4 regions of the Brevibacillus choshinensis genome follow, and region 3 is predicted to be linked to each of the others. Evidence: riboswitches for the same ligand, from Rfam matches in the RefSeq annotation. Region 3 holds a riboswitch; each other region holds the start of a gene.
What was found. A riboswitch is a leader RNA that binds a small molecule or an ion and turns the genes downstream of it on or off. The one in region 3 is predicted to bind cobalamin.
Positions count from the first base shown of each region.

Region 1: linked by a shared signal. The riboswitch ahead of JNE38_RS19995 (ABC transporter substrate-binding protein) and the one ahead of nrdI (class Ib ribonucleoside-diphosphate reductase assembly flavoprotein NrdI) in region 3 are both predicted to bind cobalamin.
Region 2: linked by a shared signal. The riboswitch ahead of JNE38_RS10660 (ABC transporter substrate-binding protein) and the one ahead of nrdI (class Ib ribonucleoside-diphosphate reductase assembly flavoprotein NrdI) in region 3 are both predicted to bind cobalamin.
Region 4: linked by a shared signal. The riboswitch ahead of JNE38_RS26770 (energy-coupling factor ABC transporter permease) and the one ahead of nrdI (class Ib ribonucleoside-diphosphate reductase assembly flavoprotein NrdI) in region 3 are both predicted to bind cobalamin.

Region 1 is NZ_CP069127.1:3,965,761-3,973,396, forward strand. Features, by position in the region: gene JNE38_RS19970 (hypothetical protein) at 1-150, opposite strand, end outside; gene JNE38_RS19975 (YitT family protein) at 321-974, opposite strand; gene cobU (bifunctional adenosylcobinamide kinase/adenosylcobinamide-phosphate guanylyltransferase) at 1,259-1,819, opposite strand; gene JNE38_RS19985 (ABC transporter ATP-binding protein) at 1,840-2,616, opposite strand; gene JNE38_RS19990 (FecCD family ABC transporter permease) at 2,621-3,658, opposite strand; gene JNE38_RS19995 (ABC transporter substrate-binding protein) at 3,660-4,652, opposite strand; cobalamin riboswitch at 4,866-5,021, opposite strand; gene JNE38_RS20000 (MBL fold metallo-hydrolase) at 5,134-6,081, opposite strand; gene JNE38_RS20005 (phosphotransferase family protein) at 6,190-7,116, opposite strand; gene JNE38_RS20010 (pyridoxamine 5'-phosphate oxidase family protein) at 7,270-7,636, shown strand, end outside.
Region 2 is NZ_CP069127.1:2,083,426-2,091,061, reverse strand. Features, by position in the region: gene JNE38_RS10685 (GNAT family N-acetyltransferase) at 1-232, shown strand, start outside; gene JNE38_RS30610 (hypothetical protein) at 280-912, opposite strand; gene JNE38_RS30605 (hypothetical protein) at 924-1,280, opposite strand; gene JNE38_RS10675 (sigma-70 family RNA polymerase sigma factor) at 1,250-1,798, opposite strand; gene JNE38_RS10670 (ABC transporter ATP-binding protein) at 1,982-2,758, opposite strand; gene JNE38_RS10665 (FecCD family ABC transporter permease) at 2,755-3,810, opposite strand; gene JNE38_RS10660 (ABC transporter substrate-binding protein) at 3,877-4,938, opposite strand; cobalamin riboswitch at 5,285-5,485, opposite strand; gene JNE38_RS10655 (M24 family metallopeptidase) at 5,499-6,593, opposite strand; gene JNE38_RS10650 (alpha/beta fold hydrolase) at 6,718-7,500, shown strand; gene JNE38_RS10645 (ABC transporter permease) at 7,528-7,636, opposite strand, start outside.
Region 3 is NZ_CP069127.1:3,130,471-3,138,106, reverse strand. Features, by position in the region: gene mnmA (tRNA 2-thiouridine(34) synthase MnmA) at 1-700, shown strand, start outside; gene JNE38_RS15810 (hypothetical protein) at 727-1,056, shown strand; gene JNE38_RS15805 (ACT domain-containing protein) at 1,094-1,609, shown strand; cobalamin riboswitch at 1,801-1,999, shown strand; gene nrdI (class Ib ribonucleoside-diphosphate reductase assembly flavoprotein NrdI) at 2,150-2,509, shown strand; gene nrdE (class 1b ribonucleoside-diphosphate reductase subunit alpha) at 2,496-4,580, shown strand; gene nrdF (class 1b ribonucleoside-diphosphate reductase subunit beta) at 4,636-5,592, shown strand; gene JNE38_RS15785 (MurR/RpiR family transcriptional regulator) at 5,823-6,704, shown strand; gene JNE38_RS15780 (CapA family protein) at 6,747-7,636, shown strand, end outside.
Region 4 is NZ_CP069127.1:5,334,397-5,342,032, forward strand. Features, by position in the region: gene JNE38_RS26755 (energy-coupling factor ABC transporter ATP-binding protein) at 10-858, opposite strand; gene cbiQ (cobalt ECF transporter T component CbiQ) at 855-1,658, opposite strand; gene JNE38_RS26765 (energy-coupling factor ABC transporter substrate-binding protein) at 1,655-1,939, opposite strand; gene JNE38_RS26770 (energy-coupling factor ABC transporter permease) at 1,936-2,697, opposite strand; cobalamin riboswitch at 2,831-3,030, opposite strand; gene JNE38_RS26775 (quinone-dependent dihydroorotate dehydrogenase) at 3,163-4,251, opposite strand; gene JNE38_RS26780 (GerAB/ArcD/ProY family transporter) at 4,397-5,497, shown strand; gene JNE38_RS26785 (spore germination protein) at 5,487-6,872, shown strand; gene JNE38_RS26790 (Ger(x)C family spore germination protein) at 6,869-7,636, shown strand, end outside.

The DNA of each region.
Region 1 (7,636 bases), 840 kb from region 3:
GCTCGAAATGCAGGAATCATACAAAGAGAACGTGAGGATGAAATGGATTGCATAATCCTCGGGAACAAAATCTTCTTCCAGCCCTTCCTTGCTTTCTTCCTTGGGGACGACCACAAATTCCTTGTATTGACCAAAGAAATTTTCGCTCATAGCAGTTCCTTTCTGTTGCCTGTATCGATCGGTTAGACTTATTTGATAGTATCTGCCGGACGCGCTCATTCTACGGTGCCAATATTTGTACAAAAAGACCTTGCCAGCTGCATCAGGCAAGGTCTTTCGCGTTCGCTTTCTATTTACATGTTCTTCAACATTGCTCTTCATTATCTGTGCGTCATGGATACGTTGCCATGCCCATGACCCTCTTCACTGATCTCGACAGCCGCTCCCGATTCAACCGTCCACGTGATCACACGGCTGGAAATGACAACTGCCAAAATGGTGAACATCATTTCTTTCACAGGTACATACCAGAACGACAGCGTCAGTACCAAAGCATCAAACAACAGGAAAATGGTACCGATCGACAGTCCGGTGTACTTGCTAAGTAAAAGAGACAAGATATCGTCTCCTCCAGTTGCGGCCCCATAGCGCAGAACCAGTCCCGTACCCAATCCGGTGAGAACACCTGACAGAATCGATGCGACCGGCATCATTCGGCTAAGGTCAATGACGATGGGGGAAAATCGCTCAAACAGATCGTAAAAAACAGTAAACGATAAAGATGCAAAAATCGTATCCCAGATAAACTGACGTCCTCTCACCAGCCATGCCACCAAAAACAGTGGGATATCCAGCAAGAGCATCATGGTCGCCGGGGACAGGTCAAACGCGTATTTTGCTATCAGACCCAGACCGACGAAACCACCTTCAGACAAGTGGTTTTGAAAATTAATGTGAAAATACGTGAAAGCTAACAATAATGCTCCAAACAAAATCAAACTGTATCGTCGTGTTACCTGCAGCGCTCTCCTCATCTTGAATTCCTCGCAATTTTGTCGATTTTGGCACAGACGGCCAACCGACTAAGGAGGAAATTCGCAAGTATAAGTCGCTACTCATACAAAAGACCTCGCTTCCGTAGTAGGTTGGTCGTCAAAGTGACGAGCGACTACTACGAAGCTAGATGTAGGAGAGGTCATAACGTTTCCAGATCGTCCTGTGGGGACGCATGGTATCCTGATCCCTTCCATTGCTTTTCTTACATTATATCATTAGAAAGCGTGAATATGCCAACCTTTTTGGCAAGGTTGCCCGCCTCTTACATCTTGAACTCCCTGCTTTTCAATTCGATCGGAATGCCTGCCGTGACGAGGAACACACGGTCACTCACAGCCGCCATCCGCTGATTCATGACGCCTGCGAGATCCCGAAAAATACGACCCAGCGGATATTCTGGCACGATTCCATAGCCGACTTCATTTGTGACCAACAGCAGCGTCCCAGGGAATGTCAGAAGAGTCTGCTCCAAACGATCGAGCTGCACCAAAATCCGCTGCACGGCATCGTGCTGGCCGCAACGCATGAGCCAATTTGACAGCCACAAAATCAAGCAATCCACAAGCACGACCGTGTCCGCAAGCTCGTTATCATCGGCCAGCTTTTTTAACACTGCATCCAGCTCGAATTCCTCCTCGATCGTTTCCCATCGAATCGAGGACATTTCCCTGCGCTGCTGGTGCTCCAGAACCCTCGCCTGCAGCTCATCATCGAATACGGGGGACGTTGCGATGTAGATGCCTGCTGAGCCGAGCTTGGCAGCGTACCTTTCTGCAAACGTGCTTTTTCCGCTTTTGGCGCCGCCTGTAATCAGCACAACCATTTTTGCATGCCCTCCTTGGACTAGGTACCGGATTGCAGGATGATTTGAGGGAGCTGATGAACGGGGTGCTCCATTACGATCGGTCGCGTCCCGTATACTTGTTCAATCAAGCTGCTTTGCAGGATGTCGCGAGGATCTCCTACACGGATCTGATTGCCTTTATGCACCATCAGGATGCGATCACAGTAAAGGGAAGCGAGATTCAAGTCGTGCAGCACGGCCACCACGGTGACCTGTGTATTCTTTTGCCAGCTGCGCACGATATCCATCAGCTGGATTTGATAGCCGATATCGAGATACGTCGTCGGCTCATCGAGCAGGAGCAGCATCGGCTTTTGCACGAGGGATTTCCCAAGGGCAACACGCTGCTTTTCTCCTCCGCTCAGCTGGTCGAGCGTCCGATCCTCCAGCTCTGCCAGTCCGAGCATGCCTACAATTTCATCAATCAGTGGAGTGGGATCCTCTGCTTCTTCGCCCAGCCAATTTTGATAAGGAAAACGTCCCATCTCCAATACTTCACGCACACGAAAGCCGACCGGGGGGAGCGCTTCTTGCTCGAGAACCGCCAGAAGACGGGCAAGAGCTTTGCGCGAATAGGAGCCGATCGGCTTTTCCGCTATCAAAATCTCTCCTCCATCGGGCGAAATGACGCCGGAAATCATTTTCATCAGCGTCGATTTGCCGCTGCCATTTGGTCCGATGATGCCAAAAAACTCTCCTCGCTCCACCGCGAAGCTCACGTCTGTCACAACGGATTTCCCGTGAAAAGACTTGTGCAAGGCTTTGACCTCGATCATCCGGCTACCTCCCCCCTGTTCGTTTGTTCTTTTTCAGCAAGTATGCAAAAAACGGAGCTCCCAAAAACGCGGTGACTACGCCAAGCGGTATCTCCGTCGGAACGAGAAGCATTCTCGCAAGCGTATCGGCCCAGAGCACATAAATCCCGCCAAAGATCGTCGCCATCGGTATCAGGATACGATAGTCCGGCCCCACCAGCATGCGGACCAAATGAGGAACGACCAGACCGACGAAGCCGATGATGCCTGAAATGGATACCGCAGCAGCCGTAACCAAAGTCGAGACAACCAGCACGATCAGCTTCGTCCGATCGACATTCACGCCCAAATGCGCAGCCTGCCTTTCTCCCAGCGCAAACAGGTTGAGCGCACGAGAGTATGCAATCAAAATGACGAAACTGACGATCAGATACGGCAGCAGGACATAGGTAAAGGACCAGCCGCGAAATGACAGGCTACCCATCAGCCAGAACACGATCTCGTTGACCGTCTGATCGGACAGCGAAACCATAAAGGATACCAATGAGCCCAAAAAAGCCTGTACGACGACCCCAGACAAGAGCAATGTCTCTGTCTGCAGCTTGCCCTGCGTGTTGGCCAGCCTCATGACAATCCAGAGGCTGAAAAAGCCAGTGAGAAATGCCAAGACAGGGGTGCTCCATTCACCAAGGAAGGGGATCTGCAGTCCAAACAGAATCAAAAAGGCAGCCCCAACAGCCGAACCGGAGGCGACTCCCATGGTGTAAGGATCAGCCAAGGAATTGCGCAGGACTCCCTGAAACCCTGCTCCAGCCAAGGACAGACACGCTCCGACCAATACAGCCAGGACAACCCGGGGAAAACGAACCTTCATCACGATCTGTTCGGCTGATTCCGGCCAACTCCCTGCACCCATGTTTGAAAAACCGGGAATCTGGTGCAGCAGAATCAGCCACACCTGAGAGAGCGGCAGATTGGCTGCCCCTAGGGAAATGCTGATGATGACAGATGCGAGCAACAGCAGGAAGCCCGCCCCTATCCAAGCAATCAGTCTTCCCCTCATGCTATTTCACCAAATCGGGATAAATGGCCTTGGCTACCTCTATCAGTCCTTCTGTGATGCGTGGACCTGGGCGTGACAGCGTATTTTGATCCATCCCGAAGATCTGTTGGTCGCGAATCGCCTTCATCTTTTCCCATCCGCTGCGGTTTTTTATGATATCTTCCAGTTGCTTGCCCGTTTTGTCATCCGTGATGCCTTTGGCGTATAGAATCACATCCGGATCGTCCTTGACGATTTTTTCTTCGCTGATCGGGTTCCACCCTTCGGTATCCGCCGCAATGTTTGTCGCCCCTGCCATGGTGATCAGCTCATCCATGAATTCCCCTTTTCCGACCGTCCAACCCGGTGAAAATTCGAGGTACACCTTTTTTCTGTCTTCCGGCTTCACATTTTTCACGGCATCTTTCACCCGTGCAATATCGTTCTTCATTTGAGCAACCAATTTCTCCGCTTGCTCTTGTCGATTCGTAATCGTTCCCATCACCAGAATGTTCGCCATAATGTCGTCCACTTTTTTCGGCTGGGTCACATAGACAGGCATGCCTAATGTTTTCAGCTTCTCTGCCACCGGCTTTTCCATGGAGATGCCGCCGATCACGAGATCAGGGCTCTGCGACAGGATAGCTTCTTCATTCGGCTTCACGACTCCGCCGACCTTCGGCTTTGACTTGGCTGCCTCTGGATAATCATCGTAATCGGACACTCCGGCAATCTGCTCATCCAAGCCGAGGGCAAACAGGATCTCGGTCTCGGCCGGGGAAGTGGAGACGATCCGTGAAGGTGCTTTGGCGATCGTCACCTCTTTTCCAGTTGCGTCTTTGACCGTAAGCGGATAGGTAGTCTGTTTAGCTGCAGTCCCGGCGGCAGTATCCGTGGCTGACTGTTGCTCGGCCGCAGGTTTCTCAGGCTGTGCTGGCTGACTGTTGCTGCAGCCAATCAGACTCAAGGTTGCCAAAACTGGAAAGGCCAGCTTCCAAAATCGATTCACTTTCATTCCCTACTTCTTCCTTTCTTCACTCGTACGCCCATTGATAAGCTCGGCTACGCGAGGCCTTTGGCAGACTGGATAAGAATCCGCCGCATGTAAAAAACCCTTCGCTCCCACTACAGAAGCGAAGGGTCGGTTTCAGGTCCCAAATGGCGTACGTACATGCTTTTCCATTTGCACGAGACAATCGTTCCGGCCGCTCCTTTCCGCGAAGGAACACAGCGCGCAAGCAAACAGGCAGGTCTCCTGGCTATCGGGGCATCGAAATCGACATGAACCCGTTTACAGTGGCGGGACCGCGCCGGACTTGCACCGGCTTCCCTTTTCACCCTGCCCCCAAAAGGGGCGATAGGCACCTGTTCACAACTACTGTTATGTAATTGTCCACCTGCTCATACTCCCCCATCATATTAGCATTCCTTCCTCAAAAAAAGAAGAACCAATGCCCCCTTTGCGAGTGCCGGCCCTTCTTTCCCTGAACATGAAACTAGCGGCTTTTCTTTTGCAAATAATCGACAATCCCCATCGAACAGACAGACAGGTCCAGCGAGATGACCTCGTATACCTCATGATCTTCCGGGACGTTTCGCAACTGCAAACTGGCTTTTACCCGATTCAGAAGCCGCTCGGCCAGATCGTCATGCGAGAGTCCTTTTGCCAAGACCTCTTTCCCTTCACGTACAAATACCGGGAGCCACTCGGTGATTTGGCTGTATACATCCGCTACCTTCTCCGTCGCGCCGAAGTGACCGAAGTAGATGCGGCTTAAGTCCCGCGCTCTGTAACGCTCAATGGAGCCAAGCATTTCATCCGGATCAAACTGGTTGGGTGAAGTAGATGGCAAGAAGAGATCGATCCCGTCTCTGCGCAGCTGCGGGTAATGCACACCTACCGTATCTCCTGTAAACATGCCGTTGCTGACTGGATCGTATATGCTGAAATGATGCTTCGCGTGCCCGGGAGAATCCATGAATTCCAGCACGCAATCCGGTCCGATACGGAGGGTCTCCCCATCCGCTTTGGTAATCAAGCGATTCTGTGGAACGGGCACGATCGGCTCGAACAGGGAATCAAACTGTTCTCCGTAGACCGCTCGCGCACCATCTATGAGGCGGCTCGGGTCTACAAGATGTCGCGCTCCCTTTGGATGAACCACGATCGCTGCATTCGGACAATCGCGCAAAAACAATCCAGCGCCACCCGCATGGTCCAAATGAATGTGGGTGACGATGATGTATTTGACTTGCTCCGTCGTGTAGCCCAGCTTCGCTAATCCTTCTCGAATATAGGGAACAGACACACTGGGGCCAGTTTCGACCAAAGTCAATTCCCTTTCTTGGATGACATAAGTACCTGTGCGTTCCTTCCAGCCCATGTCATGACCGTCGATCAGATGGATGCGGTTCCCCAAGTCGAGTGGTTCTGCCTGCTGCATACCTAATCTTGCCTCCTTTGGATCGGTGCTTGCTTTGTCCTATTGCTCGAATATTTCCACTTTACCACAACACGGCCAGGTTTTGTTTGAATGGCTCTCGAATGGCCCTCAGCACTCGTTCAACAGGCTTTTGGCGTACGCTTCCAGCCGTTCGGCAATCAAGGCGTCGGTCAATCCCGTGACCCCGAGCGCTGTCCAGCCCGCATAGACTTGCGGCTCTCCAAAGAGAATGTCGGTCAAGGATAATAAATCCCAGTATGGATCATAGTGAAAGCTCGGTCCCGCATAGCTTTGATAAGCAGCTAAGAACGAATCGGCTGTCGCAACATCGAATAACTGGGCGAGATTGACCCGGCAATGTCCGATATCGATTCCGGCAGGTCCACGGCAGGCATTTACCCAGTCCACCACTCCACTTACGGCGTGACAGTCCCATAGCACGTTATTCGGGTGATAATCTCTGTGGATAAAACAAGGCTCGAATTCGGGAAACGGCCGTCTGACATATTCGATCACATCTTTCCACACCTTGGGATTCCGTGTCCAATCAGGGGTCGCCAGCTTCTGCACATCGTTGTAGGAATAGTAGGCCCACGGGAAGTCTGCAGCTGGGGTGGCATGAATCTGCACAAGCGCTTTGGCGAGCCCATTTAACCAACCAGCTTCGTCTTGGGGCTGCAAAACGACAGCGCCCTCCAGCTTGGACATCAGCACGGTGGGTACGCCGCATTTTTCTCCATGCGGGTCGCTTGCGAAATACTGTGGCACCGGCAGGCCTGTCCCGTCCGCCAAGCGTAGGCTCTCTGCTTCATGCACGGCCAGGTCCGGTTCGGCACGCAGCCATTCCTGATTGTCAAACTGGCGGAGAACATAGTCCTTCACGACCCCATCCACTCGAAGGGAGACCGTGTGAATGATCGATGATACTCCGCCGTACAGCCGAGTAATGGAATGCACTTGTGCCGATGGACTGACAGAATCCGTCACCCATCGGAGGATTCGATCCGGCACTCTATTTTCAGACTGAAACGTCAATTCCTTCTCCCTCATTTCGATGGATTCACGTGAATGCATACATGTACCGGCTGCCACGATGGGGCTCATAGAACAAAGGGATACCCAATGCTTGCGACGAACTCTTCTTTTATAAAAGAATCCATACGATTTCGATGGCAGGGAGTGTTTGAGTTGGGGAAACTTTTTTCGGAGATTTTGCCTGAACACGCAGCCTTCATTCAGAAACAACGCATATTTTTTGTAGGATCTGCTCCTCTGGATGCGGATGGGCACGTCAATTTGTCCCCAAAAGGATATGATGTGCTGCGAATCCTGTCCCCCACTGAGGTCGCCTATCTCGACTTGACGGGAAGCGGAAATGAAACGAGTGCCCATGTCGATGAGAACGGACGGATTACCCTGATGTTTATGGCTTTTGAAGGGCCGCCCATGATCCTGCGCTTGTACGGGAGAGGCCGTGTCGTACTCCCTGGCACGGATGAATGGGAGCAGATGGCTGGCCATTTTGAGCTTCTTCCAGGTGCCCGCCAGATTATTG
Region 2 (7,636 bases), 1.0 Mb from region 3:
CATCGTCGCAAGAAACACTCCGATGGCCATCCACCTTCTTCGCAGGCTGTCGGATGGACATGACCGGCAAGTCCGCATTGACGTACCCGATGGACAGAATGCTTTTCTCTCCTATCTCGCAGCGAACGGCTTTGAAAAAGTAAGCGAACCACCCGTCATGATCACTCGCTACAGCACTCTGCCGCCGCGTTCCGGGCAGTATTACGGGATTGGGGCACAAATATTCGGCTAATAGCAAAACGGACCTTTCGGAGAGGTCCGTTTTTTTATGCACGTCGTCTATTGCTGCCTGGATTGGATTCGCTCCAGGATCTTCTGCGGAAATATCTTTTGCAAGCTGCTTTGATAAAGATTCCCGTCCTCGGGCATCTGGAGATTTGTTACTTTGTACTCGTTTCCGTTGTATCCGACCTCAAACGCCATAGGCGCACTGATTCCTGACGAATGCAACGGGTCCTTGCTCAAGATTTTCACCCAGGCATACACCTTCCGCTTTGCCGCATCAGGCACTTCTACCCCCAGCAGTTCAATCGTCACTTCCCGGTCTTCTCCAAGCCAGCCCAACTTCGCACCTTCCGTATTCAGGTAATCGCGAATGATCGGCTCTACCAGTTCTCGATTGGAAGGGGCAATACCTGCCTTCACCTCTACAAAGACCTGACCCAAATGCTTTCCGTCCGCGAGCACCTGCAGCTTCCAGAGACCCGGATCCGGCAAGGTGATTCCCGAGGGAAAATGGTGCTGGGCATCAAAGAGCTGTCCACTGACCTGATACGTACCCAACTCCAGCCGCACCCCTTTACTACTGTAGGCGACCAGCTCTACCTTGTTTGCGTCACTCCCGTCGATCAGCCAAAACACACGCTGCTGCTGACCCTCGTAAAAGCTCGTCTCATCCGTGATAATCCTCACCGGCTTCTCTCCTACATACGAAAAAGGCTGTCGGTTCCATGTCGTTTCTGTGCGGGGGACGGCTTCCATAAGAGCGGCACCTCCAGAGAACCCCCAGGCAAGAGTTCCGGCGCTGGCTTTGGCGGCTGGGACGGCGGTGCTGCATGCTCGCTGGGCAAGCTGTGAGCGGGCCAGATTTGCCACACTAGAATCAGCAAAAACAGAACAAGGGCAGGGAAAGCAAAGCGACGCCAGCGAAAGGACATGCCCGAGCGCCGGCGAATTTTCTGCCGAACACGCTCTTCCATGTCACTGGTAAATTGGACATCATGAAACACCTTTCTGTCCGCCCGCTCCTTTAATTGTTCGATCCACTCGTTCTCGTCCATTCCCACTCCCTCCCCTCTCCCATCTGCTTTTTCAGCTGCTGCCTGGCCCGGTGCAATCGCGTGCGTACAGTCCCCTCTGACACAGACAGGACGTTTGCTACCTCTGCTATGGACAAGTCCGCATAATAATGGAGGACGATCACCTGACGATACAGAGAGGGAAGAGTCAGCACCTGCTCCACCAGTTCATCCCGCTCCGACTGTTCCATCACGACTCTCTCGGTGGATACATCGAAATCCGCCTTGATCCAGGAGCGCGGCAATATTTTTCGAAAGGCCCATGACCGCAAGTATCCTTTGCACTCATTGACGGCGATCCGGTAAATCCACGTGTGAATGCTGCTCTGCCCGCGAAATCGCGGCAGGTGGCGGTACACTTTCACAAACACATCCTGCGCGAGATCCTCCGCGACACTCTGATCCTTTACCAGAAACGTCACTAGCCGAAGCACGCGCGTCCCGTATTCCCGCATGATTTGCTCAAATGCGGCATCATCTGTGGGCTGCAATTTTTCCACGTGCGCGGCCTCCCCTGCTTGAAATGGTTTACTGGTTAGATGCAGCTACAGAACTTTTGTTACACGTTTAGCGTTATTTTTTTGCAAATACGGTCCAGCGAGTCTCGCCTGCCGTAGAATCCGCCGACGCACGAATGGATACCCGCCGTGCTGCCAGCGATCACGATTGGGCTTCAGGCACAATCACGTCACGCCAAATGAGGAGAAAAAGTAGATGTGCTTCTTGCCTGTGACGGGATGAATGGAAACGTCCGTCTCGACCTCATAGACCTCCCGAATCAAGTCAGCGGTCAAAATCTCATCCGGACATCCAGATGCGACGATTCGGCCTGCTTTCAGCACATACAGCCGATCGCAGTACATCGCCGCCAGATTCAAGTCATGGAGGGCAGACAAGACGGGAATCCCCAGCTGCTTGACAAGATCCATGACCTGCAGCTGGTAGCGAACATCCAGATGGTTGGTCGGTTCATCCAGCACCAATAATTCAGCTTGCTGCGCTAATGCCCGGGCAATCAGCACTCGCTTTTTTTCTCCCCCAGACAATGAAAAAAAGCTGCGTTCGCTGTAATCCGTCATCCCTACTCGAGCCAAAGCCTCTTTCCCGATATGCATGTCCTCGGGCGTATCCATCTGAAACATCCCTTTGTGCGGAGAACGGCCCATCAATACCATTTCCAGAACAGTAAAGTCGAACTCCACGGAAGATTCTTGCCGGACCACTGCCATGCGCCGTGCACTCTCCCGTGGTGCCAGCTGATACAAGTCATCTCCGTCCAGAAAAATCCGCCCTGCAACAGGCTTTAAGACCCGATAGATGCTTTTGAGCAGCGTCGATTTGCCGCTCCCATTCGGTCCGATCAGCCCCACGAACTCGCCTGCCTTAACTTCCAGGCAAATGTCGTGAATAATCTGTTCGTTCCCCAGGGAGATGCTGATATCCTTTGCCGCTAGCTTCATCGCCCGCCACCTCCAAACGAGTAGTAGGAGCTGCGCAGCATCAGCCAGATGAAGAACGGCCCGCCGCACAAAGCCGTAATGATGCCGATGGGCAATTCTTCCGGTGCGAATGAGAGCCTCGCGAATGCATCTGCCCATATCAGGAAGTTGGCGCCGAGCAAGGCACTTACCGGCAATACCCTGCGGTGGTCAGAGCCGACCATGACACGGACGATATGGGGCATCATCAGACCTACAAATCCGATGGCGCCGCTGATGGCTACGATGAAGCCTGTCAAAAGGGCCGAGATGACGAGGAGTAGCTTGCGAAATCGCACAGTGTTCACCCCGAGTGTGCTCGCCGACTCCTCGCCCATCAGCATGGCATTGAGCGAGCGGTAATGCGCGAGTAAAACCACGAGACACAGGAGGACGATCAGGGAAGGAATGGTCAAATATTCCCACTTTGCTCCTGCCAGGCTTCCGCTCATCCAGAACAGAACAGAGCGTATCCCGTGCTCGTTCGGAGCCGAAAAAATGATCAGGCTCGTGATTGCCGAAAGAATAGCGGAGACAGCGATCCCTGCCATGAGCAACCGGACCGTCGAATTTTGACAACCCATCCGAGAAAGCGAAAAGATCATCAGGATTGAGAACAGCGAACCGAGAAAAGCTCCCATAGACAATGCGTACTGACCGTACATGCTAAAGGCCCCGAAGAGAATGACCAGAGTGGCCCCAACGGAAGCTCCGGAGGAAACGCCTAAAATGTACGGATCTGCCAGCGAATTGCGGACTAATGATTGGATCGCGACTCCTACCACTGACAGCCCTGCGCCTACGATGGCAGCCAGCAGGACGCGGGGAGTGCGAATATCCCAGATGATGGTTTGCTCAGCACGGGTCCAATCCACGTGTACCCATTCCCCTGCAATCGGAACCTGAGACAGCGCGATTCCCCAGACGGTACCCGGAAGAACATCCACAGAGCCTAGTGTGATGGCTAGCGTGATGGAAGCAAGGAGCGCTAGGATCAATCCGAGAAGTAGCACAGATAAGCTCGTCTTATTCAAATCTCATCCCCCCTCGGCCTGCCCATTCGGTAGCTACTGCCACTGCTTTTTGGGCTTTGACCGCTCTCATTTCTTGAATTTCTCCGGATACAGACCTTCTGCTAGGATATGTAGTGCCATCGGTGCACGAACACCTTCCGAAGCCGCTGACATTGGAAGGACCATCAGCCTTTTGTGTTGAATCGCGGATACATCCGCAAGCTCTCGTTTGTTTAAAAGCAGCTCACGCTTTTGTTCCACGCTTTTATCCCCGTAGTCCACAATGATGATGACGTCAGGATTGCGATTCACCACTTCTTCCCAGCTCACATCAGCCCAGCCCTTTTGGATATCATCAAAAATGTTCTTGCCTCCAGCCATGCGAATCAAAGCAGTCATGTAATTATTCGCTGCAGTGAATGGCTGTTCTTCTCCGCTGTCATAGACAAATATCTTCAATGGCTTTTCCACGGTCCCCAGTTTGCTCGTGGTTTGTTCCATTTCTGCTTTCATCTCGCCAATCAGCTCGTTAGCCCGATTCTCCACACGAAAAATACGTCCGATATTGTGAATATCTGCAAAGACATCGTCTACGGTCGGCCCTGGCTTGTTGGACGATTCATGCAAGTAGGATTTGATCCCCGCCTTCTCCAATTCCTCCATCGTGCCTACTCCCTTGTCGCCAAAACCGCTTTTCCAGCCTGCGTATACGAAATCTGGCTCGGCTGCCATCAACACTTCCTTGCTCGGGTATTTATCGGACAGTACCTGTATTTGGTCATAAGCCTCTTTGAATTCCGGAAGAATCTCATCATCGAGGTAGGCGGTTCCGACCATTTTGTCTCCCAACCCAAGCGCCAGCATGACTTCCGTTACATGCTGATTCAATGTGACGGCTCTTTCCGGCGCTATTGGATAGCTCATTTCCCTGCCATTGTTTTGAAGGGTCACAGGTTTGACCAATTCAGCCCCTGCTTGCTGTGAAGCTCCATCCGTAGAGGATGCTGCCGCTTGTCCTTGCGTTTTAGGCGAGCCTTGCCCGGAGGATGCCGGAGAACCGCATGCACTCACGAGAAGAACGAGCCCACACAGAATAGCTGCCCACCCGTTTTTTTCCCAACGATTCTTACCCTTTCTTGGTTTTATCATCGTTTTCTCTCTCCTTTTTTGTCGGTTTCATGGAATCAATCACTTAAATCGTAATGATTACGTTTTATCTCCATTTTACTATATCTTCTCTTTCCTCTGTTGGCAAAATCTTTTTAGACTCCCCCCTTTCCCGCTTGAGAAACTTGGCTACATAGGTGTTTTCACCCAAATGGCACAAGTCTCGGTATGTTGCGCTTAGCCTGGTACAAACAAAAAAGCACCTCCCATGCGCAATCGGGAGATGCCTTACAAATGTGGACAGAGCAAAGCAAATAAAATAGACGGTAGTCCGCCTTTTCCATTCCTACTACTGTACGTTCCACATCGTCCCCATCCGCGTGAGTCGATTGTACATGGTTTCATGGCAGGTCTCCTGGCTCCGATTCATCATTCTTTGCTCCCTTCCCATTCCAGCAGCGGAACAGTGGTTTCTCGCAAAGAACTCCTCGTTACAGTGGCGGGACCGCGCCGGATTTTCACCGGACTTCCCTTTTAAGCTGGTTGAACACACTTCCGTTCAGCCAGCACCATCAAACACCTATTCACTTTTAAGTACTCGTCTATGAACCGATCACTGTCAGTTTTTTCGGGAATTGCGTCAGGACTTCTATCCCGGATTCAGTCACGAGCACGTTGTCTTCAATGCGTACTCCGCCTACTCCCGGCACATAAATGCCCGGCTCGATGGTAAATACCATGCCTGCGCGCAGCTTCTCCTGGTTTTGCCCGTGGACGGAAGGATACTCATGGACATCCATTCCCAGGCCATGGCCCAGGCGGTGCATGAAGTACTCGCCATATCCTTTTGCGGAGATCACGTCTCGCGCAGTTTGATCGAGATGAGCGAACGTCACGCCCGGACGAACTTCAGCGATGGCCGCTTCGTTGGCCGCCAGCACCGTTTCATAGATTTCGCGGAGCTGCTCACTGATCTCGCCGATTGCAAACGTACGTGTAATATCGGATACATAACCGTTAGCCTCTACTCCGATGTCAAACAACAGAACTTCGCCTTCTCGCACTTCTCGCGTACCTGGTTTTCCGTGCGGCAAAGCGGATTTTTCGCCTGCCAAAACCATGGACGTAAAGGAGGGACCCTCTGCACCCAGTCGCTTCATTTGGAACTCCAATTCCGCTACGAGCTCCATCTCTGTTACGCCTGGCTTCACTTTTTTCAGCGTTTCGCTCAAAGAATCCTCTACCAATTGAATGGCATGCTTCATGCGCGTTACTTCGTCAGCCGATTTGATCAATCGCATTTCGCGCAACGGCTCTTCTACATCTACGTAACGGGAAGCCCCTACGACCTCACCCATTGCTTCGTAGCGTTCTACGGTCATATGGCTTTTTTCAATACCTAATGACTTCAAATTTCCTGGAAGCGTTTGCTTTAACACTTCATAAGGATTTTGTGTATCCGTGTGGGTGAAAATATTTTGGACGGAAGAAGCCGCGGCTGCTGCTTCCCTGTCGAGAGCAGGAACGATCAGGGATGGTTCTCCCGTTGCCGGGATGATCAGGCCCAGAAAACGTTCATGAGGATCTGTAAAGAAACCGGTCAGGTAATACACATGCTTGGGAGAGGTGATCAACACAGCGTCAAGCCCTTGCTTGATAAGGAAATCATGCAGCTTCGAAATGCGTTCTTGGAACATTCTCGTCACCTAGCCTTCTCCATATATTCTAATGCGAGAATACCACTTTCGGCTTTAAAAAAACAGCTTATTTTGGAAAAATTCCGCTGAGATCGTAATTATTATTTACAAGGAGAATAGGTTCATGAATCAAGCGATCACACTACCAAATGGAGATCAGATGACTGCCCTGATCTTGGGCGAAGGTCCCCCGCTCCTCTGTCTGCATGCGCCATGCATCGGGTCGATCAACTTCTGCTTCCAACGGCCACTCGCCGATTCGTACACCTTAGTGATACCCGATTTGCCAGGTCATGGTCAGAGCAGCCCGCGCCCTACACCTTATTCGATCGAGGATCTCGCACAGACCTTGCACGCCCTCATGAATGAGCTGGGTCTTGAGCGCCCTTTTATCCTCGGCTATTCGCAGGGTGCCTCTATCGCACTCGCTTATGCGCTCTGTTTTCCGGCCGAAGTGCAAGGATTGATTTTGGTGGGCGCCTATTCAGAGGTGAACGATTTTTATTTGCACGGCCGCTTCTACATGGCGCAAACCATGGCGAGCATGCATGGCGTTCCCCTCCTCGCCAGAAGCATCGCTTCGTCTCATATCGATGACCCTGACCTCCGAGAGGAATGGATCACGCATGCCTCCCTGACGGACGCCGCTACCTTAAAACAGCTCTACACGGCAGGTCACGCTTACAACTGCACCGAAAGATTGCCAGAGGTCCATGTGCCTACACTCCTCGTTTATGGGGAGCTAGACAAACACATGCACGCTTACGGCCAGCTGCTCAGCAAAGGATTGCCGCAGGCTCAAGTGGCCATGATTCCAGGTGTTGCCCATCAAGTCGTGACCAAGGCTGCCGCTGATCTAAATCGGCTGTGCCGTGAGTTCACCTACGCAAAAACGGGAGGGTCATGATCCCTCCCGAAGCTGCTTTGTTTCGTTTTAGTTTTTCATCCTCGGGTCGAGTGCATCTCGCAAGCCATCCCCGATCAAGTTGAAGCCGAGAACAGTCAGCATGATGGACAAGCCAGGGAAAATAACGGTCCATGGC
Region 3 (7,636 bases):
TGGAGAGTACAAGCTGATTCGCGGAGTCGATAACAACAAGGATCAGACCTACTTCCTCAATGTTCTGGGTCAGGACCAATTGTCCCGCACCATGTTCCCGATTGGTCACCTTCCCAAGGCAAAGGTAAGGGAAATTGCGGAACAAGCGGGATTGGCTACGGCAAAAAAGAAAGACAGTACCGGTATTTGCTTTATCGGCGAACGCAACTTCCGCGAGTTCCTGCAAAACTACCTGCCTGCCAAACCGGGCGACATTGAGACTGTTGAGGGAACCGTAATCGGCCATCACGACGGATTGATGTACTATACGCTGGGACAGCGTCAGGGCCTCGGCATCGGCGGAGGTCATGGAAAGAGCGGGCAGCCTTGGTTTGTTGTCGATAAAGACTTGAAACGAAATGTACTGATCGTGGGAGAAGGCTCGGATCACCCGCGACTCTATTCTACCAGCCTGATCGCAACCGATGTGAGCTGGGTCAGCGATAAGAAACCGGCACCGACATTCAGCTGTACGGCCAAATTCCGCTACCGTCAACCAGATCAAGGCGTTACTGTACATCTGCGGGAAGGCAATACTGTCGAGGTTGTATTCGACAAACCACAAAAAGCGGTGACACCTGGGCAAGCCGTCGTGTTTTACGACGGAGAAATCTGCTTGGGTGGAGGCACGATTGATCAAGTCACCCTGATGGACAAATAGAACGAGAGATTGACGGGGGTAGTACGGTGGATCCAGCGAAGAAGTCTAAAGTCTTGATCGTTTCCTTTTTAGCAGGAGCGCTCCTGCTGGGATTTGTAGCATTCAAGGGCATGTCAACAACAGGACAAGAGCATATGGCTATTATCAAGCAAGTGATTCAGGATAAAGGCGGTGTGATCGTTGCGGGTGGCGTCACGGCTGTACCCTTAGACGAAAGTCCATTCGAACGTGGCGGGAAAGGAAACACCATCTACAAAATCGACTATACGAAAGATGGGCAGCCGTTCACCGCTTGGTATCGTTCAGAAAACCATTCTTCCATCCTCAAAGAGCCGGAGGAATGGATCCTTCCCTAACCAAGTGAAACGTAATTTGGGAGAGTGAGTGTTGATCATGACCGAAAAACTTGCAGGGCTTCGCGAGCTTGCGAAGCTCATCCAGCGGATTGAACCAAATCTGGCAGGGGCTTCTCTGAGCATTTTAGCTCACGAAAACAAGGATGAAATTGCCCACCTGCTTAACGAGGGCTTTGGTGTGCGGCTTTCTGCAACCCACAGCTCGGGTGAGTATGCCAATCACCTGGCAGTCCTGCGCGTAGGCAGCAATAAGTACACCTTTGCCCAAGACTGGCGGGAGGTGTATATCAGTGAGATTAATTACTGTGCATGCCGCATCCCGCCAGGAGCACACGGTCTCTTGGTACACCATGTGGACTACCCAGGCGTGATTTATGACGTCTCGCGGAAATTGGCAGATCACGAGATCAACATTTCCAAGCTGAATGTGTCTCGGGAGCAGAAAGGGAAAAACGCTTTGCTTGTCTCAGTGACAGATGAAGAAATTACCCCTTCCGTGGTTACGGCGATCGAGGAACTGCCTCAAATCACCAAAGTCGTTACTCTTCAATAAATGGATTACCGTTATGGAATTGCGCACCGTCCGCAAGCTCGCGGGCGGTTTTCTGTTTTTCCCTGATTCTACAAGATTTGACAAAGCAGGATTCCGCTGGTTTTGCACATTCTCTTGGAATCTTGTTTCCTAAAACTCTCTTCTCTCTATTGACTGCTACGATATCTTGATGTAAAGTAAGTTCTACCAACTACATATTGATGCGGATAGGTGTCTAGCCACAAAATATTGGCAGACTTAATAGGGAAGTCGGTGTGAATCCGACGCGGTCCCGCCACTGTGACAGGGGAGCTCCATTTGCGAAGATGTGCCACTGATCGACAAGATTGGGAAGGCGAAATGAAGTGACGATCCTAGAGCCAGGAGACCTGCCTACCCAATGACACTAGGGAACCTACGGGAGATAGGAAAGGTGTCGGAGCGCTCGATTCGCCTAAGCGAGTCGAAAGATCAGTGGATTTTTTGCGCATTCGACTTTCATTCTTACCGTCGAATGCGCTTTTCTTTTGCAGCATCAGGGATGAAAGGATGAGGGGACCTATGCTCATCGCATACGATTCCAAGACAGGGAATGTTCGAAGATTTGTAAACAAGCTCAATCTTCCGAGTGTGGAGATTGATGAGCAGATGACCATTGAGGAACCGTTCGTTTTAATTACATATACGACTGGATTTGGTCAGGTTCCCGAAAAAGTCACTTCGTTTTTGCAGCGAAATCACAGGTATATGAAAGGCGTCTCGGCTAGCGGCAATCGCAACTGGGGGACGAGCTTCGCGAAAAGCGCCGATACGATCGCCCATCAATACGGCGTTCCGGTGATCTCCAAATTTGAATTATCCGGTACCGGCCGAGATGTAGAACATTTTACGAACGGGGTGGCCAGCATTGCGGCATATTGAACTGAACAACGAACTCATGCAACGAGGCGAAGATGGTTTTTACCAATTGGCCAAGGATAAAGAAGCGGTACAGGACTTCCTTCGTGAAGTGGAAGCCAGCACGATGACCTTTGGCAGCGTCAAGGAAAGAATGGACTATCTCATCCAGAACGACTACTACGAGAATGTGTATGAGAAGTACACGGTAGAGCAGGTGGATGAAGTATTCCGATTGGCAAAGGAAGCGTCGTTTCAATTCGCCTCTTACATGGCCGTCTCAAAATTTTATAAAGACTACGCACTCAAAACGGACGACAAGTCCACCTACCTCGAACAATATCCAGATCGCGTAGCCGTCGTAGCCCTTTCCCTGGCACAGGGAGATTTTGAACGGGCTAAGCGCCTGACGGTTTCCATGATGGATCAACGTCTGCAGCCAGCGACTCCGACGTTTTTAAACGCAGGGAAAAGCCGTCGCGGAGAAATGGTCTCTTGCTTCCTGCTGGAGATGGATGATTCTCTCAACTCGATTAACTACATACTCGGGACCTGCATGCAGCTGTCCAAAATCGGCGGGGGTGTCGCCGTGAATCTGTCCAAGCTGCGGGGACGCGGTGAACCGATCAAGGGAGTGGAAGGAGCGGCAAAGGGCATCATGCCGGTACTCAAGCTGCTCGAAGACGCTTTTTCCTACGCAGACCAGATGGGACAACGCAAAGGTTCCGGTGCAGCCTACTACAACATTTTTGGTTGGGACATCAATGAGTTCCTCGATTGCAAAAAAATCAATGCGGACGAAAAATCACGGATCAAAACGCTGTCGATCGGCCTCATAGTTCCGAATGCTTTTTACAAGCTGGCAGAAGAGAACAAGCCTTTGACTATCTTTGCTCCTTATTCCGTTTACAAGGAGTACGGTATGCATTTGGATGACATGAACATGGACGAGATGTACGAAGAGCTGCTGGCCAATGACCGCGTCAAGAAAAAGACGATCATGAGCGCGAGAGAGATGCTCACCAAAATCGCCATGATCCAGCTCGAATCCGGCTATCCTTACATCATGAATAAGACCAATGCCAACAAGAACCACGCACTCAAGGATATCGGATCGGTGAAAATGTCCAATCTGTGCACGGAGATCTTCCAGCTGCAGGATACATCCACGATCACGAATTATGGGGAAATGGACATCATCCGCCGAGACATCAGCTGCAACCTGGCATCCCTCAACATCGTGAACGTCATGGAGCAAAAAATGATTCGCGAGTCCGTTCACGAGGGGATCGAGGCAATTACTGCTGTGAGTGACATGACAGCTGTCGAGAATGCTCCAGGCGTGCAAAAGGCGAATCGCGAACTGCATTCGGTCGGCTTGGGCGCGATGAACCTGCACGGCTATCTGGCAAAGAACAAGATCGCGTACGAGAGCGAAGAAGCGAGAGATTTTGCCCGAACCTTCTTCATGATGATGAACTTTTATTCGCTCGAAAAGAGCATGGAGATTGCCAAAGAAAGAGGAATCACCTTCCTTGGATTTGAAAAATCGGAGTATGCCAAAGGCACCTATTTCGAAAAGTATGTGTCTAACGATTATCAGCCACGAACAGCGCGAGCCAAGGAGCTTTTTGAAGGTATGCATATTCCGACACCTGAGGATTGGGCAGCACTGGGGCAAAACGTCCAGCAGTACGGGCTGTATCACGCGTATCGACTGGCCATTGCACCTACGCAAAGCATTTCGTACATTCAGAATGCGACGTCCAGTGTCATGCCGATCGTGGAGCATATCGAAACGAGAACCTACGCCAACTCGACGACGTACTACCCGATGCCGTACTTGTCACAAGAGAACTATTTTTACTACAAATCTGCGTACGTCATCGATCAGTTCAAGGTCATCGATCTGATCGCAGAAATTCAGGAGCATGTCGACCAGGGAATATCGACCGTCCTGCACGTAAACAGCAACGTGTCCACGCGTGAGCTGGCACGCTACTATATATACGCGGCGAAAAAAGGTCTGAAGTCGCTCTACTATACACGTACCAAGCACTTGACCGTCGAAGAGTGCATCAGCTGCGCGGTATAACCTGGCGGGGCAAGAGATAGAGACAGGACTAGCAAAAAGGGATGAGGAACGCGCAATGAAAGCTGTCAATTGGAACAGGCCAGATGATGATTTTACAATGACGTTTTGGAACCAAAACATTATGCAGTTTTGGACTGACGATGAGATTCCGCTCTCGGACGACAAAATGTCCTGGATGGAACTGAGCGCTGCAGAGCGAGATACCTATAAAAAGGTCCTAGGTGGACTCACGCTGCTCGACACCGTACAGGGCGGGGTGGGAATGCCGAAAATCATGGAGCACGTGGACGGTTTGCAGCGAAAAGCCGTACTCGCCTTCATGGGCATGATGGAGCAGATCCACGCCAAATCGTACAGCAGCATTTTCACTACGCTGGCTGCGACGGAAGAAATTGATGAGATTTTCAGCTGGGTGGAGCAAAATCCCCGCCTGCAATTGAAAGCGAAGCTGATTTCCAGCCGGTATCAGGAAATCGAGACGCAAAAAGATCTCTATATGGCGATGGTGGCATCGGTCTTTTTGGAAAGCTATCTGTTTTACAGCGGCTTCTTTTATCCGCTCTATTTGGCCGGGCAAGGAAAGATGACCAGCAGTGGTGAAATTATCGATCTGATCGTGCGGGACGAGAGCATTCACGGGTTGTACGTCGGGGTATTGGCGCAAGAAGTGTTTCAACGTCTGACTGTCAATGAGCAGAAAGCATGCAAGGAAGAGCTGCACCAGCTTTTGCAAGAGCTGCAGCGTAACGAAGAGGCGTATACGACTGAGCTTTATTCGCAGATCGGACTGGCTGATGAAGTCCAGGCATACGTGCGCTACAATGCAAACAAGGCTCTGATGAATCTTGGGCTCGACCCGATTTTCCCGGAAGAAGAAGTGAACCCGATTGTTCTGAACGGCATTCGGACGCAGACGAAGCAGCACGATTTCTTCTCCAAGAAGGGGAATGGCTACGTGCGGACCATCCACGTCGAGCAGCTGTCCGATGATGATTTCCGCTTCGACTTTTAATCGATTTGCCATCAGCGAAGAACCCCATCCCCGTGCGGATAGGGTTCTTTGCTTTTTAAGTTGCTTTCCCATCGGACTGACACTCCTTGGGAAGGCGATTTTTTTTGATTCCTGCCAGCCTCAAAATGAAGGAAAAACTACATTTTCTATGATGTATTGTAGTGAATTATTGCAAGAGATATACTATTCGTAAAATTGATGAGACTCTAGTCAGCAAAGGAGTGCCTTGCATGGATGAGCTGGTGAAGGAACGAATCCGCAAGCAGTACGGAAATCTCACTTCCAGTCAAAAAATCATTTCCAAATTTGTGATCGAAAAGCCGAGCCTGTTTGCCATCCATACCGCAAAAAAAGCGGCGGATCTGATGAACATGAGTGAGGCGACGGTCATCCGCTTTTGCTATGCATTGGGCTACTCCGGCTATGCAGAGCTGCAGGACGAAATCAAAAAAACGCTGCTGGTTGTGGACCCGCGCAAAGGTCCCTATCAAAAATACCGCGATACGGAAGGCGTCTTGACACGTGGCAACTACGCGCATCAGGTCGTGGAAGGGGACATCGCTTTTTTGCAGCAGGGGCTCCAGCAATTGGATTACGACCTGTACGAGCAAGCCATCCAGAGCATCATTGCAGCCAACCGCATTGTCGTCGTTGGCTTTCGGTGGTGCCATATCCCAGCCAAGTGGCTCTCTTCGGCACTGGGTGCCATCAAGGGAAACACCTATTTGTATACAGGTGCCGTAGATAACGCGGATTACTTTCTGACCGAACGAGATCAGGAGTGGCTTGTCATCGCGCTATCCTTTCCGCGCCACCCGGCAGAAACGGTGGCGCTGGTAAAATCGGCCAAATCCTTGGGGGCAAAAGTGCTTGCGATTACGGAGGGGGAGCTTTCGCCAATCAGTCAGATGGCGGATCTGCTTTTAACGGTGACAACCCCCCAGCCGGCCGCAACCAGCGGGATGCCCGTGCTGTTTTCCTTGTTGAACGTACTGATCAAAGGGGTGATGGTCTACGACGCAGAGAATGTCCAGAAGCGATTGCAGCACTACGATGAAATCAGCTCACAGCTGTACTCTTTCCTCGGGGATGAGGATGAATTTTCGATCTGAGCTGACCAGGAATTTATCAGCCAAGCTGGAGGTGCATGATTCTTGACGAGACCAGTTACGTTTGCAGCAACAGGAGACAGCTTTATTACCCGCCTGCCTTACAAGGATGAGGCCTTTGCAGAAGTGGCGGCTTTGCTGCATCAGGCAGATGTCCGCATCGCGAATCTGGAGACCACGGTACATGATCAAAAGGGCTACCCGAGCGCTCAGAGCGGAGGAACATGGGCGATGTCCCCTCCTTCCGTCCTGCAGGCCATGAAAGAGTATGGCTTCAACATGATCGGATGGGCGAACAACCATACCCTCGATTATTTGTACGGCGGACTGGAAGCGACCCAGCAGCATCTGAGCGATTACGGTTTCGTCCACGCAGGAGCAGGCAAAAACTTGGCGGAAGCAGGCGCGCCGCGATATTTGGAATGTAAAAATGCGAGAATCGCATTAATCGCGGCCACCTCTACCTTTCATCCGTGGTGGGCAGCCGGGGAACAGAGACGGGACAGTATCGGAAGGCCGGGAATCAATCCGATGCGCTATGTCATGACACACGAACTGACGGAAGAAAAGCTGAGTCAGTTAAAAGCGATTGCGGATAGCATCGATATCAATGCATTCAGCAAGGTGTTGATAGAGGAAGGCTTCATGAATGCACCCGGACGGGATCTTTACTTATTCGGCACATCGCTTTTCCGGGAGGGGAAGGAGAATCGGACGAGGACAGAGCCGCATCCGCGTGATCTGCGTCGGATCATAGGCACGATCGAGGAAGCCAGGCGCATGTCCGATTATGTCATCATCAGCATCCATGCGCATGAGATGAAGGGAGAACGCAAGGAAGCACCCGCAGAGTTTCTGGAGATATTCGCACGTGCGTGCATAGATGCAGGGGCTCACGCTGTGGTGGGGCATGGTCCGCATTTGCTGAGAGGGAT
Region 4 (7,636 bases), 2.2 Mb from region 3:
GAGGCTCCTCTACACCGAGGCAACCTCCTGTTTTGCTGTCAGCTTTCTCTTTAGCTCTTCTACCGATCGGGGAATTCCCCCCAGCTCGCCTTTCAGCGAATCCGGCAGCACTTCCCATACCTCCGCAAGCAACGGCATGCCCAGATGCAGACTCTCCAGCATCTCGCGCTGCGCCAGCGCCTCCTGCGGTTCTCCCGCGAAGATCAGACGCCCCCCATCCATCACGCAGATCCATTCCGCCCACTCAAACGCGATATCCATATCGTGCGTGGCCATCAGGACCGTCGTTCCCCTCTGATGGATCTGATCCAGCTCTCGAAGCAGATTTTTCACCTGATAACGGTCCAGGTACGCGGTCGGTTCATCGAGCAGGAGCAGCTCCGGCTCCAGTACCATCACACCCGCGATCGCGAGGCGTCTTTTTTGACCCAGACTCAGGTGATGAATGGGGACTTCCGCTAGCTCCGTCATGCCGAACGCCTCGAGGATGTCTCGCACCTTTTCCCGGATGACTTCCGGTGGCAGCTTGCGATTGAAGAGGCCGTAGGAAATGTCTTCTGAGACGGTGCTTGCGATCAACTGATGCTCCGGGTCCTGAAAAACCAATCCTACCTTTTGCGTCATTTCCTGCAAAAAGGAGCGCTTGTAGACGTACGGAGCTCCCCTCCACAGGACCTGTCCCCGGCTCGGCTGGAGAAGTCCGTTTGCGTGCAGAAACAGCGTCGACTTGCCGCAGCCGTTGCGACCGAGCAAGACGCATTTCTTGCCTTCAGGGATCCCCAGACTCACTCCATTCAGCACGGACTTCTGACCGCCCGGATAGGTGTATTGCAGATTTGAAAATTCCAGCAGTGTCAAAACCGCCAACCTCCTATCAGGCTCTCTAGCAGAACCAATATGATGCAGCCGAGCACAGACTCCCACTCGTATCGCGGGGAGCGAGCGTGAACGCGAAGACTTTGCACATGAAAGCTGTCTCCGTGCCCTCTGGCCGCGATGCCCATGGAAAGCGACTCGTATTTGCGCATCGCCCGGACAAACAATTGGCTCGCCACCATACTGACGTCGCGCAATAGTGCACGGAAGCCCTGATGTCCTCCACGCGAGCGCTGCGCCATCCAAAGCTGATAGGATGTGTCGAGCAGCACGAAAATAAAGCGGTACATGATCATCAACAGATCGGTGATGATCTGTGGCAATCCCATCCTGCGAAAGACCTGCAGGATCTCAGCAAACGGAACCGTAAACAACAGAAACGAGAAGCAGGATAAACTCCCGATGACCCGAAAAAACAATTCCAGCGCCCGGGCAACGGACGCAGGCGCCACGAAAAGGACATACGCCCCCACATCCCATGCGATCAGGGCATCGGCTGGAATCGCCCCCGACCCGCTGCGGGCCAGTTCAAACAGCAGCGCGGGCAATCCCGCTATAAAAAAAGAAAGCGGGAGCACAAGAAAGAGCAGATGGTTCCGGAGCGGGATGCGGGCATATCGAACCACCCACACCCCCATCCACAGAAACACGAGCAGCTGTACAAACGAATGTCCAGTCAACACCAGCAAAAGCAGCGCACCGCCGAATGACAGCTTGTGAGCAGGCGGCAGGTGCCTCAGGTGGTTTTGGTAGGATAGAGAATCGAGCTGCTGCCAGTTCATTTCTTCGCTTTATCCGTACGGCCCTTGTAGACCCCTACTGCATAGCCGACAACACCCGCGCCAAGCGCAGCCTGAACAGCAAACAGGAGACTCTCCGTCTCGCCTCCTGGCGGCTCAATAAACGGCTGGAACCACGGCTCATAGGAAGGCGCAATCTCTTTGATCGCCTCTTCTGCCGCACCATCCGCTCCACCAAACTCGGAATCCTTGATGAACAACAGCGGCATAGCCGCCAGAACCACGACTCCCAGCAGTAACAGCCAGTTCATTCCTTTTTTCACAGCGATTCCTCCCGTTTCAGCAAGCGCAGCTGCGCCAATTCATTCGCATTATAGGCTTGCAGCCAGTTCCATACGAGTACGGTCAACAGCCCTTCGCTGATGGCAAGCGGCACCTGTGTGATGGCAAATATCCCGGCAAATTTGGCAAAGGAAGCGAGAACGCCACCGCTGGCAGCGGGGAATGCCAATGCCAGCTGAAGCGATGTCACGACATAGGTAGCCAAATCCGCCAGTGCTGCTGCTGCGAAAACGGCCAGACGCTGCTTGCCGCTCTTTGCGATCAGACGATAGACTGCATATGCGACCATCGGGCCCACGACTGCCATCGACACGGCATTCGCCCCCAGCGTGGTCAAGCCGCCATGTGCCAGCAATAACGCTTGGAACAGCAAAACCATACTGCCGAGCACCGACATCGCGAGCGGTCCGAACATGATCGCTCCGAGTCCTGTACCCGTCGGGTGAGAGCTGCTGCCTGTCACTGAAGGGATTTTCAATGCGGAAAGGACGAAAGCGAACGCTCCCGATACACCCAAGAGCAGCTTCATTTGCGGATGCTCTTTGACGATTTTATTGATCGAGCGGACACCCAAAATAAAAAACGGCAGGAAGACTGCCCACCAAAACAAGGCCCACGAGAGCGGCAAATATCCTTCCATAATATGCATGGCGTGTCCTGTCTGCGGTTCATTCAGCATGAAATAGAGGACAAAACCCGCAACCAGCAAACAGCTGGACACTAATCTCGAGCGATTCATGACCATACCTCCCCATTTTTTCATCCAAACAAAAAAATCCCATCCCCAAATTGGATGAGATCTGCGTACACAAAACAATAGACTGCGATTCAGCCATATTGCCTCGTATCCACCTCTCCTTTCCGCGAAGGTTCCCAGGTGTGGCTGATAGGTAGGTCTCCTGGCTTCCAGATCTGCGCGCTCTCTGTCCTTCCCCATACATCTATGAGTGGATTGCTATCAAAGAGAACTCCCTGGTTACAGTGGCGGGACCGCTCGGGACTTTCACCCGATTCCCTGTTACCCCGTATGCGTCTTACACATCATACAGGCACCTAATGCCAACAATATGTCATTCTCGGACATTCCTGATTGTCCATCAACATTATACTTCAACAGGCAGAAAAAGAGAACAATTGGAAAGAAACAAAAAAGCCGATGACCCCCGCGGGAATCATCGGCTCGGTATTCCACCTGCCATGGCTGTTATTTCGCGTCTACACCCACTACTTCGCCGATGTGCGAAAAACCGTCTCGCTCCATCAATTTCAGCAGCTTCTTATTGATTTGCTTCACGATTCCCGGCCCTTGATAAATCATGCCGGAGTACACCTGAACGAGACTCGCGCCTGCACGGATCTTCTCATAGGCATCTTCTCCCGTGAAAATACCGCCCACGCCTACGATCGGTACTTTGTCTCCCACTTCCTGATAAATCTGCTTCACCCAAGCCGTGGAACGCTCTGTCAGCGGTCTGCCGCTGAGGCCGCCAGCTTCGTCTGCTTTCGGATGGCCCTCGACAGCTTCGCGGGACAAGGTCGTGTTCGTGGCGATGATGCCGGAGATGCCTTCCTCCACGGCTGCGTGAACCACGTCGTGCATCTGCTCGTCCGACATGTCTGGCGCCACCTTCAGGAGAATCGGCTTTTTCTTGACACCGCGCATTTCCATTTCCGCCGCTTTTTCCCGCACGGCGCGAATGAGTACGCGCAGGCTCTCCGTTTCCTGCAAATCACGCAAGTTCGGAGTATTCGGCGAGCTGATGTTGATGACAAAGTAATGGCCGTACGCGTACAGCATGTCCAGGCATTTGCTGTAATCGCTGGGAGCTTCCTCATTCGGCGTGACCTTGTTCTTCCCGATGTTAATGCCGATCGGCACGTCGGAATACGCAAAGTCCACCAGATGCTGGGAAGCCAGATACGCTCCGAGGTTGTTAAAGCCCATCCGGTTAATCACCGCCTGATGCTCGGCCAAGCGAAACAGTCTCGGCTTGGGATTTCCCGGCTGTCCTTGCGGCGTCAGGGTTCCCACTTCTACAAAACCAAATCCAAGTGCACCAAGCGCGTGATACACTTCTGCATTTTTGTCAAAACCTGCTGCCAAGCCGACCGGATTCGGGAACTTGAGGCCCCACAGCTTCGTCTCCAGGCGCTCGTCACGCAGTTGGTAGATCATTTTCAATAAAGATTTGCCCGGAGCGGAATCCTCTACCAGCTTCAGGGCGTGAATCGTCTTTTCATGAATTTCTTCAGGGTCCTGCTGAAACAGATACTTGCGTATAAGCTGATACATCTTGGCTGCACTCCTCACTCCGTTTTACCTCATAGTAGAATACCATATTTTCAGAGGGCGGGTAACCTTTATCCTTGATACATATTTCCAAGTGGGCAGGCAAATCCTAGCAGTACCGCCAATATGGAGGTGACGATGCACCTAAATGAAAGTGGACGGGAAAATCGGAATTAGTCAGGCGATCATGACGATGATGCTGACGGTGGGCATCACCAACCACGTCAATGTCATTCCCCTGTTGCTCAGCTCCGCCAAACGCGATGCATGGCTGAGTGTCCTGCTAGCCTCCATTCCGTTTATTGTGTGGGCCTGCATTCTCTCATTCATCAACAACCGTCTTCACCAGCAATCCTTACATCAATGGCTACGGCGTACGAGTGGAAAATTTGTCAGCTACCTCATCCTCATTCCGCTCCTGATCTCTATATATGGGATGGCACTCGTACATCTAATCGATACACAAACATGGACAACTGTGAACTACCTGCCACGAACCCCAGAGTGGTTTACGGCTCTCGTGTTGATGGGCATCTGCATCATCGCTGCCTTCGGAGGAATTGCCCCGCTAGGGATTACGGCAGCACTCCTGCTTCCCATCGTAGCGATACTGGGTTTCTTTGTCGCTTTTGGAAACGTGCCCAAAAAAGATTACAGCCTTTTGCTCCCTGTCTTTCAGCATGGCATTGCCCCCATTTGGGAAGGAATGATTTATGCTGGCGGAGGCTTCTGCGAATTGGTGCTCCTTTTATTGCTTCAGCATCATGTGAGGAAACCGCTAAGACTCGTTCATTACCTCGCGATGATCGCTATCGTGATTATTCTTACGTTGAGTCCGCTCACCGGAGCCATCGCCGAGTTCGGTCCGATTGAATCCTCGAGGCAGCGCTTCCCCGCTTTTGAACAATGGCGCCTGCTATCGATTGGAAAAGATATCGAGAACATGGAGTTTTTTGCGATTTTCCAGTGGCTGTCCGGCTCATTCGTCCGCATCTCACTCTGCTTGCTGCTGCTGACAGAGATTCTGGAGGTGCATACACCAAAGTCTCGCTCCGTTGTGCTTTTCGTCTTGGGAATCAGCATGATTGTCATTACCAGCCTCCCTTTCAGCGACATGCAATTCGTCGGGTTTTTAACCCATTTGTACTATCCGCTCTATATGTTCATCACTATTCTTCTTACGCTCGCAATCGCCGGCATCGCCTTGTGGAATCGCAAAAGAGAGGGGAATGCTGAACATGACGCGTGAGGAGCAACTTCAGAGACTGTTTTCTCACTGTGGCGATGTTGTTTTGATGCGCTTTGTTACAAAAGAGGATCAACCCATGCTCCTCGTGTACTGCCAGGGACTCGTCGACCTTCGGCATTTGCAAGAGGTTGTGATTCCGCAGCTCGACAGCCGCTTGTCCGAAGGTGACCTTCGAGCGCTCCCGATTTCCTTCCTTTTGGACGATGAGGATCAGTGGGTCGATCGATTGTTTGCCGGGGATTTACTGTTGTTTCTGGGAGAAGGCCCGCCATTCGCCTGGGACATATCCAGTCGACCCCAGCGCACGCCCGAAGAAGCCAATACGGAAGTATCCATTAAAGGTCCTCGCGATGGATTTATCGAGGACCTCTCTTCGAATATCGCGCTCATCCGAAAACGGATGCGTACGCTCTCACTCGCCTGTGAGCCTTTTACGATCGGCACTCGCTCCCGTACCAAGGTCGCTCTTCTCTACATGCGCGACGGAACGCCTCCTGACATCGTCGACACCATCCGCGAGCGTCTGCTCAGCTGCAGTGAAAAAAAGATCATCAACAGTGCCATTTTGGAGCAAAAGCTCAGCGATCAGAGCTACTCCCTTTTTCCCCTTGTCGATTATAGTGGAAGACCGGATTTTACCGTCTTTATGCTCATGCAAGGGAAAGCCGTGGTCATCGTTGACGGGTCACCGGTAGCGATCATCGCTCCTATCACACTGCTGGAGCTGATCAAGTCCCCCGAGGACGACCAATACCCCGTTGGCTATGTGTGGCTGGAACGCATCCTCCGTCTCGGGGGCATCTGGATCTCCGTTTTTTTGCCTGGCTTCTGGATCGCCCTGTCCGCTTACAACATCGAGGAGTTTCCATTTCAGCTGCTGGCGACGATTACCCAAGGGCGAAAAGGCCTCCCCTTCTCCGCCCCCATGGAATTGTTCGGTGTGTTGTTCATCTTCGAGTTTTTGCGGGAGGCCGGTGCCAGACTGCCAAAGACTGTCGGACAGACCCTGGCCCTCGTCGGTGCACTGATCATCGGGGATGCCTCGATCCGCGCCGGGTTTACCTCTCCCTCGATGCTCTTCATTGGATCGCTCACAGTCGTTGCATCCTTTACACTGATCAACCAGTCATTGAGCGGTGCTGTTACCGTTGCCCGTTTTTTTGTATTTTTGCTATCCGCCATCGTCGGGACTTACGGCTTTGTCGTCAGCATCATCGTGATCATTTACTACCTGTCTACGCTGACTTCGATTGGCAGACCCTATTTGCTGCTGAACTCTTCGTCCAACATTCTCTCTACGCTGTTTCTCGCTTTGTTCCGCCCGCTCATCAGCATCTTTCAGCAGAGCTCCAAAAAAGGAAGGGATGCCAATTGAGACGCAAACGGATCGCCAATGTCCTGCTCATTTGCTCGCTCACCCTGCTGAGCGGTTGCTGGGATCAGAAATCCATCCAAGATATGATTTACTTGTCTGCCATCGGAGTCGATTACGTCGATAATGAATACGTCATTTACGCCCAATCATCCGATCTCGCCAGCGTAGCCAAGCAGGAGGGTCCGTCGAACGGAGTTTCCCCTCCTGCTGTGGTCTCCATTGGCCGAGGAGAAACGCTGCAAAACGCCTTGGATAATTTGCAAAAAAACTCTCAGGTTCCGCTGTTCTCCGGCTTCGTATCTTCCATCATCTACCACGAACGGCTTTTGAAAAAAGACATCTTGCCTACATACGATATTTTGAATCGGTACGGGCTCTTGCGCTATACAAAATGGGTGTTCGGAACACGGGAACCTCTCGAGAACATATTGAGCAATCACGCTTTGACAGGCTTCTCGCCGTTAATCTCGCTGCTGCATCAGCCAGAAGAAGTCTATAAACAGCGTTCTTTTATCGAGCCCATTCAGTACTACAAATTCATCGAGCGCTTCTGGGAGCCCAGCAACACAGTCGTCTTGCCGAACATCACGATTTACGAAAAGTCCTGGAAGGAAAATAACAAATTTGTCTCCCGGCTCTCGGTAGATGGGATCCACGCCATTCACCGAGGGCAGTGGGAAGGCTTTTTCTCCAACCCGGATCTGCTCGGCCTGCGCTGGATGAATCCGCATACCGAATTCGCAGGTATCATCATTCGTGTGAAT